2 regions of the Propioniciclava sp. LT432 genome follow, and region 1 is predicted to be linked to the other one. Evidence: predicted binding sites of a transcription regulator. Region 1 holds the regulator's gene; the other holds the start of a gene.
The links. Region 1 encodes LexA, which represses DNA repair genes until DNA is damaged. Its sites were predicted from a motif close to TCGAACANNTGTTCGA; they were not measured.

Region 1 (5,131 bases):
TCGGCCACGTTGAAGCTGGGTGGTGACTTCGAGGCGGCCGCGGCGTCCGTCGGGCTGCGGCGCAACGAGCGCGTGCTCGACACCGAACCGGAGGAGCGCACCGGGTTGGAGTGGCGGGCTCTCGACGTGGGTTCGCCCTTCGACTACGCCCGACAGGGGATCCTCTACGTCGCTCAGCACCTGCCCAACCCGCGCCGCGAGGGCATCACCCCCGAGGCACTGTCGGAGGTCGCCGAACTCGTGTGGGCGGCGGGTGGCCGCACGCTGGGACTGTTCGCCTCACAGCGGAACGCCGAGGCCGCCGCCCGGCACTGCCGCGCGGAACTGCCGAAGATGACCATCCTGTGCCAAGGGGACGCGCAGCTGTCGGAACTCACGCGCCGCTTCATCGCCGAACCCCACACGTGCCTGTTCGGGACGCTCAGCCTCTGGCAGGGCGTGGATGTCCCGGGGGAGACCTGCCAACTCGTCATCATCGACAAGATCCCGTTCCCCCGGCCGGACGAGCCGCTCATGCAGGCCCGCCAGAAGGCGGTGGCGGACGCCGGCGGCAACGGCTTCATGGCCGTGGCCGCCAGCCACGCCGCCCTGCTGCTGGCGCAGGGGTCCGGACGCCTCATCCGGCGGACGTCCGACCGTGGCCTGGTCGCTGTCCTCGACCCGCGGCTGCGGACGGCTCGCTACGGCGGCTACCTGCGGGCGTCCATGCCGGGGTTCTGGTCGACGACCGACCGCGAGGTCGCCGTCAACGCGTTGCGGCGCCTCGCCGGCGCGTGAGGCTCACTCACCCCACGCGAGGGCGGCCGCCGGTGGAACACGGGACGCCCGGATCGATGGCAGGACGGACGCCAGCCAGCCGGCCAGCAGCGCCACCGCCGTGATGAGCGCCAGGCGCAGCCACGGGATCGTCGGCACCACATCGGCCTCTGCCGCGAGCAGCGCCGCCACGCCGGCGAAGCCGTACAGCGACCCGAGCAGCAATCCCAGCACCACCGCAACAGCGGCGAGCAGGACCGCTTCCCACCCGAGCGCGAACCCGCACGTTCGCGGCGTGCTCGCCGAAGGTCATCATGAGGGTGACCCCGTCGATGAGCTGGAGATCCTTGCCCGCGAGGAGGACGCCGTTGCCGAGCCCGTCCACGGTCGGGGAGTCAGACGCGGCGCAGGACCGCGGTCACCTTGCCGAGGATGGTTGCCTCGTTGCCGTCGATGGGCTCGTACGCCTGGTTGTGGGGGAGCAGCCACACCTGGCCCGGGGTCCGCTTGAACGTCTTGACGGTCGCCTCGCCGTCGATCATCGCCGCGACGATGTCGCCGTTGTTCGCGTCGGGCTGCTGGCGGACGACCACGTAGTCGCCGTCGCAGATCGCGGCGTCGATCATCGAGTCGCCCTTGACCTCGAGCAGGAACAGCGTGCCCTCGCCGACCAGGTCGCGCGGCAGCGGCAGCACCTCCTCGACGTGCTCCTCGGCCAGGATCGGACCGCCGGCCGCGATGCGCCCGACCATGGGCACGTCGACCGATCGGGAGACGTGCACGTCCTCACCGAAGCCGGACGCCGGGGGCGCGGCCCCGGCCGGGGCGGGGGAACCGGGAGTGGCGGGCCTCATCGAGTCGGGGAGGTGCACCGCCAGGGCGCGGGGACGCTTGGGATCACGCGTGAGGAAGCCCTTGCCCTCGAGGACCTTCAGCTGGTGGGTGACGCTGGACGGGGAGGCGAGGCCGACGGCATCGCCCATCTCGCGGATCGTGGGCGGGTAGCCGCGGGACTCGATGGCCTCACGGATCGTCTCGAGGATGAGTCGCTGTCGGATCGTCAGGCCGTGAGAATCCTCCGGCCCGTCGGGGAGTTGGCGGACCTTGCCGATGCGCGCGATCTCGTCATCGGTCGGGCGCCCGCGCCGGGTCTGCCTGGGGATGGGCCGCTTGCCGCCGCCCCGCTTGTCATCCGTCGTCGCCATGGGCTCACGGTAGGACAATCCGACGCATCATTCAAACACATGTTCGGGTGTGTCCGGCGCGGTGTTGTCGCGGTGCGGGGGAGGCGTGCGCAGAAATTGTCGGACCCGGCTGGGACGGTTCTGGTGTCGTACGAAACGCTGAACACCTGTGCGAATGGTGCTTGCAATCGCAGGAGTGTTCGATAATACTGGTCGAACAGATGTTCGAAGAAGGAGCAGCCATGACCGCCGAGTTGCTGGACTACACGACCGGGGCCGACGTGGTCTCGCGCCGCATCCGAGCCGCGCGCTCCGCTTCGTCCGTGCAGGCCACCGGACGCCCTGCGAGCGCCCGTGCGGAGGAGCGGTGGGGTGCCCAGGCCCGCGCCTGTGAGGTCTCGCGTCCGGCAGTCGCGCTCGCCGCGCCGAGTGCCACGCGCCGGCTGGAGTGGACCCCGCGCGGTGTCGCCGTCCTGGTGCTGCTGGTGGCTCTGGTCGTCGGCATCATGGTCGCCACGCTGGTCGGGGCGTTCCTGGCGGTGAGCAACGAGCCGATGCATGCCGGTGCGTCCTCGGTGGTGGCGCTGGCCGCGCCCCAGCCGGCGAGTTGACGACTGGCGAGGGCCCCGGGGTCGCCGAGCGCGACCACCGGGGCCCTTTGGTCGCTTTGTGTCAATGGGTCGCCGTCCTGGGAAGACACCCCGGGACAGGGTTGCTTTGTGCTCAGGAGGCGCCTAACCTCTACATGTAGTAGTTACATCGTTGTTTTTCGTCCACAGCTTGTGGTCGTTCACCCACACGATGTACACGGTTCGTCCACATGTTCCTCCACAGCGGGGGGCGTTGCCGAGGGGAGGTGGGGTCGATGTACTGCCCGTATTGTCGGTTCACCGATTCTCGCGTCCTTGACTCGCGTGTCGCGGAGGATGGTAGTTCCATTCGCCGTCGCCGCGAGTGCCGGTCCTGTTCCAAGCGGTTCACCACCCTGGAGCAGATGCAACTCGTGGTCGTGAAGCGGTCCGGCGTCATCGAGCCGTTCTCGCGCGAGAAGGTCGTCACCGGCGTCCGGAAGGCCTGCAAGGGTCGTCCGGTCACGGAGGCCGACCTCGCCAAGCTCGGCCAGAAGGTCGAGGAGACCCTGCGAGCGAGCGGTTGCGCCGAGATCCCCGCCGACGACGTCGGTGTCGCCATCCTGGGCCCGCTCCGTGATTTGGACCCCGTCGCGTACCTCAGGTTCGCGTCCGTCTACCAGCACTACCAGTCGGTCGAGGACTTCGAGGCCGAGATCGCCCGGCTCCGAACCGCTGGAGCCGGCGACGAGTCGATCGCCGTTCCGGCTCAGACCGCCGAACAGCTGTTCTGAACCAGCCGCCGCGCGCGGTTCGCGCAGACAACCATCACCTCAGGAGGAGAGAAGTGACCGAGACCAAGCAGGCACCCCGCCGGCCGGCGGCCAAGCCCAAGGGGCTGACCATCGACCGCGTGTACACCACCGAAGGCGTCCACCCCTACGACGAGGTCACCTGGGAGCGTCGCGACGTCATCCAGACCAACTGGAGGACGGGCGAGAACGTCTTCGAGCAGCGTGACGTCGAGTTCCCCGACTTCTGGAGCCTGAACGCGTCCACGATCGTCACCACCAAGTACTTTCGCGGCGCGCTCGGCACCGCCCAGCGCGAGAACAGCCTCCGGCAGCTGATCGACCGCGTCGTCGGCAAGTACACCGAGGCCGGCCGCGAGAACGACTACTTCGCCACGGACGCCGACGCCGAGGTCTTCGAGCACGAGCTGACCTGGATGCTCCTCCACCAGGTCTTCAGCTTCAACTCCCCGGTGTGGTTCAACGTCGGCACCAAGAGCCCGCAGCAGGTCAGCGCCTGCTTCATCCTGAGCGTGGATGACTCGATGGAGTCGATCCTGAACTGGTACAAGGAGGAGGGCTTCATCTTCAAGGGCGGCTCCGGCGCCGGCCTGAACCTCTCCCGGATCCGGTCGAGCAAGGAGCTGCTGTCCTCCGGCGGCACCGCGTCCGGCCCGGTCTCGTTCATGCGCGGTGCGGACGCCTCGGCGGGCACCATCAAATCCGGCGGCGCGACGCGTCGTGCGGCCAAGATGGTCGTCCTCGACGTCGACCACCCCGACATCGAGGAGTTCATCGAGACGAAGGCGCGCGAGGAGGACAAGATCCGCGCCCTGCGCGACGCAGGCTTCGACATGGACCTGGGCGGCAAGGACATCGTGTCCGTGCAGTACCAGAACGCCAACAACTCCGTCCGGGTGAACGACGAGTTCATGAAGGCAGTCGAGGACGGCGCCCCGTTCGGCCTGCGCGCCCGCATGACCGGCGAGGTGATCGAGAAGGTCGACGCGCGCGAGCTGTTCAACAAGATGGCCAAGGCCGCGTGGGAGTGCGCCGACCCGGGCATCCAGTACGACGACACCATCAACGCCTGGCACACCAACCCCGAGACCGGCCGCATCACGGCGTCCAACCCCTGCTCGGAGTACATGAGCCTCGACAACAGCTCCTGCAACCTGGCGTCGCTCAACCTGCTGAAGTTCCTCAACGACGACGACACGTTCGACGTCGCGAAGTTCGTCAAGGCGTCCGAGCTGATCATCACCGCGATGGACATCTCGATCACGTTCGCCGACTTCCCGACCGAGGCGATCACGCAGACCACCAAGGACTACCGCCAGCTGGGCATCGGCTACGCCAACCTGGGCGCGCTGCTGATGGCCATGGGCCGCGGCTACGACTCCGAAGGCGGCCGCTCCTTGGCCGCCGCCATCACGTCCCTGATGACGGCCACCGCCTACCGTCGCTCCGCCGAGCTCGCCGCCGTCGTCGGTCCGTACAACGGCTACGCCCGCAACGCGAGCGCCCACCAGAAGGTCATGCGCAAGCACCAGGCCGCCAACGACGACCTCAAGGTCGTCGAGCCGAGCGACAGCCCGGTCCACCAGGCCGCCACCGAGCAGTGGGCGCAGGTCGTCGAGCTGGGTGCGAAGAACGGCTTCCGCAACGCGCAGGCGTCGCTCCTCGCCCCGACCGGCACCATCGGCTTCATGATGGACTGCGACACCACCGGCATCGAGCCCGACTTCTCCCTGGTGAAGTTCAAGAAGCTCGTCGGAGGCGGGTCGATGCAGATCGTCAACCAGACGATCCCGCGTGCGCTCAAGCGCCT
Region 2 (5,131 bases), on a different contig from region 1:
CAACGGGCCGGCTTTCAGATCGGCGAACACCTGCTCGATGACCGCGTGCCCCCGGTGTGTCTTCTCCGCCTCCACCAGAGGGGAGCTCTGGTTGGTGAACACCGCGTGGTAACGCCACACCTCGAACAAGCCATCCTGGGCAGCCGCGGCCAGCTTCTTGGTGTTGCGTTCGGGGACCCTGCGCACGATCAACCGGGCGGTGACCTGCCCGGTGGCCCCATACGAGGTGAACGCCGTGTAGCCGACTTCGGCGACCTCGGCCGAGGAGATCAACTCCCCAGTATCGGGGTCGGTGATCGCGTTCGGGTACACGATCGGGGTCCACGCCTGATCGTCGATGGTCGCGATCGCGGCACGGACCCCCTTGTTGAGCCGGGCACCGATCGAGAATTGGCAGCCGGCCTTCACGATCGCCGCGACCACAGACTGCTGGTAGTAGGCCGAATCCGCCCGGACCAGCACCTGCCCTGTGACCCCCGCTCGACGCAGGGTGGCGATCGCGTCACGGACCAGCCGCACCGCGCCGTGCGCCGACGCTGCTGCGCCCCGACGCAGCCGAGCGGCCACGATCACCGGTGCAACCTCCACCCCGGACACGGTCGCCAGTTGGGCGTTCAACCCGCGCACCCGGGTGTAACCGTGCTCGGCGCCCTGCTTGGAGCGGCCGTACACCGGTTTGATCGTGTCATCGACATCCAGCCACACGATCTGACTGTCGGGTAGCAGGCCCGGCACCCGGTCAGCCAGTCGGCACAAGGTGCGGGCGGCGACCGCGTCGAGTTGGCGGACGTGCCCGAACCGGATCGACCGCAGAAACGTGCCCAGCGTCGAGGGAGCCCGCACCCCACCGAACAGCTTGCCCATCGCCCCGTGACGCAGCACGTCCAAGTCGTCGATGCTGTCCGCGCCGGCCATCATCCCGGCCAACACCGAGGTCAGCTTCAACCCGGCGCAACCCTTCGCGCCGGGCACCGTCAACAACCTGTCAGCCAGCCCCGCCAGGCCGAGCTGGTCCGCAAGCGCGATCGCGGGCACCAGTCCAGCGGACCCGACCAAGTTCGGCTCATCGAACGATGCCGACATCCGACCAACAGTGTAAGACAGTTGCATCTCGGAAGTGCCCTTCTTGGCGGGAGCCACGGAACCTTAGACAAGTCCCATTCTCCCTTACCAGAGGGCATTTCCTCGTTTACCCCGCCCTCACAGAGATGGTGGATTCAGGTTTAGTCAGCCAACCCCGGCTGCCTGGTCGGGGACCTTCCGTGGACCTGCCCGTGGGCGGACGCCTACGTCCAGAACAGGTCTTCGCCCACACCTGTTGAGCGGCGTGCTTGACGTGGTCGCGTCCAGGCACCGTGTCCTTCATCAAGCCCACCTGGCGACGACGTGGGTCTGGTACATCACCACTCAGCTCAGACCGCGTCCACGTGGATGGCACTCCTCCATCTCCTCGCCGGATGCCGATCAAGTCGGCGGCGACCCGGAGCCGGCCAGTTGCGCTGGTGTCGTTGGGAGGGAGGGCGATCATGCCGGCATCCTCCTCAGGCTCCTGATTTGGGAACAACTGCGCTCGCCGGTTGTCGTTGAGACCAGGCGTGGGGGCTCGTCGGCGCGAGTTCGTAGCCGGCCGCTCCAGATCACGATGGTTAATCGGGTTGACTAAACACCACGCGGTGATTTCTCCGCGGGTCTGCTCCTACCCAACGGTTAGGCTAGGAACCCCACGGCGAGTATCCGGGAGTATGACCATGGATGTCCTCTGGCAGCAGGAGCCAGCAACGGAGGCGAAGCACCGCCTTTACAAGCGCTACTTGGATGCTTGGTTTCCCATCTTCCTCCAGCAGTCGTGGGTCGAACGGGTAACGTACGTCGATGCGTTCGCTGGCCCGGGTGAGTACGAGAAGGGCGAGGAGGGGTCGCCGGTTTTTGCTCTCGATCGTCTGCTTACCCACGACGCCCGCGCTCGAATGAACCTGTCCCGTGACCGGGTCACTCTGATCTTCATCGAGGGAAACGCAGCGCGGCACCGACACCTCTCCGAACTGCTGGTCCGCCGTTTCGGTCCGCTTGATGAGCTCCCCGTAAACGTAGTCGTCAAGCACGGCCGCGCCGAAGTTGACACCCTGCCGCTCTTGAATCAGGTCGGTGCGTGGGGCTCTCCTATCTTGGCCATATTCGACAGCTGGGGGAACGTCGGTGTTCCCTTGCACCACTTGGAGACCATCTCTTCCAACCCGGCGAGCGAGGTCATTGTCACGTTCGGGCCGAACTGGTTCAGCCGTCGGGAAAAGGAGGAGCCCCACTCCCTCGACCAGGTCTTCGGCGGTCCGCAGTACTGGTCTCCAAGCGACAAGTCCTTGGATCCGCAGGAGCGCTGGCGATCTTGGCTAGAGACGTACCGGGATGCGGTTCTCCGTGCCGGGTTCAAGTTCTGCATCCCGTTTCAGGTTCTCCCGAAGACCGGGCAACCGCTCAACCTAGTCTTCGGCACGGGCCATGAGCGCGCAGTAAGTGCGTTCAAGGACGCCATGTGGAAGGTGGACAGTTCAGACGGGATGCGGTTCTGCGACCCGCGGACGACTGTTGCGCGAGAGGCGGCCATGGCCGCAATTCGGCCGACGCTCTTCGAAGACGTCGATGCGCCGGATCCCGAGCTCCTCGCGTTCATCGCGGACAGTCTTCGGAGTGGACCGAAGACCCTGGAGGTCATCAGGGACTTTCTGTTACGTGAGACCGCGAGATGGTTGCCTAAACATGCTGCTGATGGGGTTCGCTACATGCATGATGAAGGCCGCATCGCACGGACGCCCGCAACGGGAAGGCTCACGAAGACAACCGTTCTGGAATTAGTAGTGTCTCAACCGGCTAGCCCGGGCATCTGATTCCATGTCCGACCGTCGAGTTCGCGCCCTCCGCTCTTGGACGTGGTTCCGCCCCATTGCTTGAAGAAGAATGGGGTTCGAGCCCTGACGCACTGATCGCGGATGTCCCGAATCCACTCGGGCTCCACGGGTCTTGCCTGAAAACCGCTCTCGCCGCCGGCGATCACCCAATCGATGCCTTCCAAGGGAAGATCCGGGAGCTCTGCCAGCAGCGGTTCGCAGGATAGGAAGCGAACCGCCGCGGGGACCTTGGCGAGATCATGGATCCTGTCGTAGTGATCCGGTGACTCGACGCTAACCCCCATCCACACGTTCGTCGGCCATTCAAGTTTCTCGGCAATCCTCGTGAGTCGGTGGGCCCGCTTAGTCAGCACCTGGTAGGTGTGATGGGGAGTTTCAGCCATCACGTCGAACACCTCCCGGATGAAGTCCATGGGCACTCGCGCGTGGAACAGGTCGCTCATCGAGTTCACGAACACCACCCGCGGACGCTTCCAGGTGTACGGGATCGCCAGGGCGTCAGGGTGAACCGTCACCCCGAAGCCCGGCCCGCTCGTGCGGGGATCCCCGTCGTTTTGGTACTTCGGGTTTCCCATCGCCTTGAGGCGTTTCGCGAGCGTGAGCGCGTAACAGTGGTCGCAGCCAGCCGAAACGCGGTCGCAGCCTGTCGTAGGGTTCCAGGTGGCCTCTGTCCACTCGATTGCGCTCTTATCGGCCATGGTGGCAGTCTAGCGGCTCGAACGTATGTTCTGTTTCTTTCCGCATCGCGTGTCCTCGCCTCGCGTTCCAAGCTGCCAACTGGCCCGCGGTCAACCCTGACGAGCAGGGGCTGGGGGAGGGCGGGGCCATCATAGGGTGAGCCTCCCCGTGGCGAGCATCAGCAAGCAGTTCGTCTCACGGGCGTCTTGCGGCCGACCCTGGGGCGTTTGCCCACGCCGACGTCAGCAGGGACGTCACGCTTATGGAAGACATCGAATGCGCCTGCAGGGGCTTCAGCCAGCCTGGCCACTGCTCATTTCGACCTGGTACTTGGCGTCGATGTCCTGAACGATGGCTTACGGCGCATCGTGGAGGCGCTCAACTCGATCGCCATGCCAGGAGCATGGCGTGATGTTGGTGGGGCTCACCGACATCACAAGTGGCACATGGAGCTACTGATCCCAGCGGGGATCGGGGCTGGGCGTTTCCGGTTCGCGATCTGGTCAGCCGGCTCAGGGATGGTGGCGGTGATCCCCGGGACCGGAGCAGCGAGCGATGCTCGACGGGAGGAGTGGGCCTTGTCGCCCGTACCCGGTCCGGTGTCGTCCGGGGCCGACCCTGCCCGATCCGGGGCGCCGACACATGGCCGTGCAGGACCGGCAGCATCCCCGGGTCATCGGACTTGCCGGTCGAGGCAACCACGACCATCGGTGGGCCCCGGCCGTCGACGAGTTGGTGGATCTTGCTGGTCAACCCGCCCCGAGAACGAGAACGCACCCCGGCTGGTCGCAAGGGGGGCGGGTCAGGTCACTTGCATTGCCGGGCACGGTCCGGTGAGCCTTCCAAACCCTTTCTATGTCCACCGTCTCGAGGGCGGTCCTCATCGCTCGCAACGCATTGTCCGAATAGCGCAGCAATTTGGTCTTGCCCAACACGAATCGGTGTGAGAAGTGATCGTCGTTAGCGTCAAGACCCAAATGCCTCCTCAAGGCCGTCGCTTTGTTCCTCGAGACGCTGCACCTGTCTGCCAAGTCGTGGGGACCCATGTAGAACTTCTTCTCGAGATCCACGGTCCTGATGGCCGACACGTCGGCGCTCGCGTCATTGGTGTAGGTGACGGGAAGTCCACCCGACTTTACCATGCGCACCTCCACGGTGAGGCCTGAACCCTGAATGTCTGAGGAAAGACCCGACAGCTTGGGGAAAACCAGAGACCTCGACTTGCCATCACGAATTCCCTTGGCGACTCGGCGAACGTCCGCTTCGCTCACCTCCGCGGCGTCCGGGTCGGTGAATGATTCTGTGGCAAGGAGTGATCTAATCCGCGCCATAGCCTCTGCTGAAGCCCGCCGGCCGGGCTTCAGCAGGTCAGCAATACGCTGGAACTCGCGATCAACAAGAAGGTCGAGGCTCCGAGGTGGCTCAGCGCTGATAGGCAGAACCCGGATTGGAAGATGGTCGGCTAATCGCTCCCCAAAGGCCCTCGTGAGCAGTGCGTCGAACAGTGTTACGCCGGCTCGCACGTCCAAGTATAGGAGGCCCTCGTCTAC

Region 2: AC5YDV_RS18720 (DUF5131 family protein) is a predicted target of LexA. The motif match lies at 3,619-3,634, and genes of this name have one in related genera.

What each region holds. Positions count from the first base shown of each region.
Region 1 is NZ_JCAKNE010000001.1:60,378-65,508, forward strand. It holds gene AC5YDV_RS00285 (ATP-dependent DNA helicase) at 1-777, shown strand, start outside; partial or broken gene AC5YDV_RS00290 (hypothetical protein) at 781-1,041, opposite strand; gene lexA (transcriptional repressor LexA) at 1,152-1,961, opposite strand; gene AC5YDV_RS00300 (hypothetical protein) at 2,183-2,551, shown strand; gene nrdR (transcriptional regulator NrdR) at 2,806-3,303, shown strand; gene AC5YDV_RS00310 (vitamin B12-dependent ribonucleotide reductase) at 3,357-5,131, shown strand, end outside.
Region 2 is NZ_JCAKNE010000048.1:10,495-15,625, reverse strand. It holds gene AC5YDV_RS18730 (IS1380 family transposase) at 1-1,110, opposite strand, end outside; gene AC5YDV_RS18725 (three-Cys-motif partner protein TcmP) at 1,749-2,882, shown strand; gene AC5YDV_RS18720 (DUF5131 family protein) at 2,858-3,601, opposite strand; gene AC5YDV_RS18715 (DUF8611 domain-containing protein) at 4,331-5,131, opposite strand, start outside.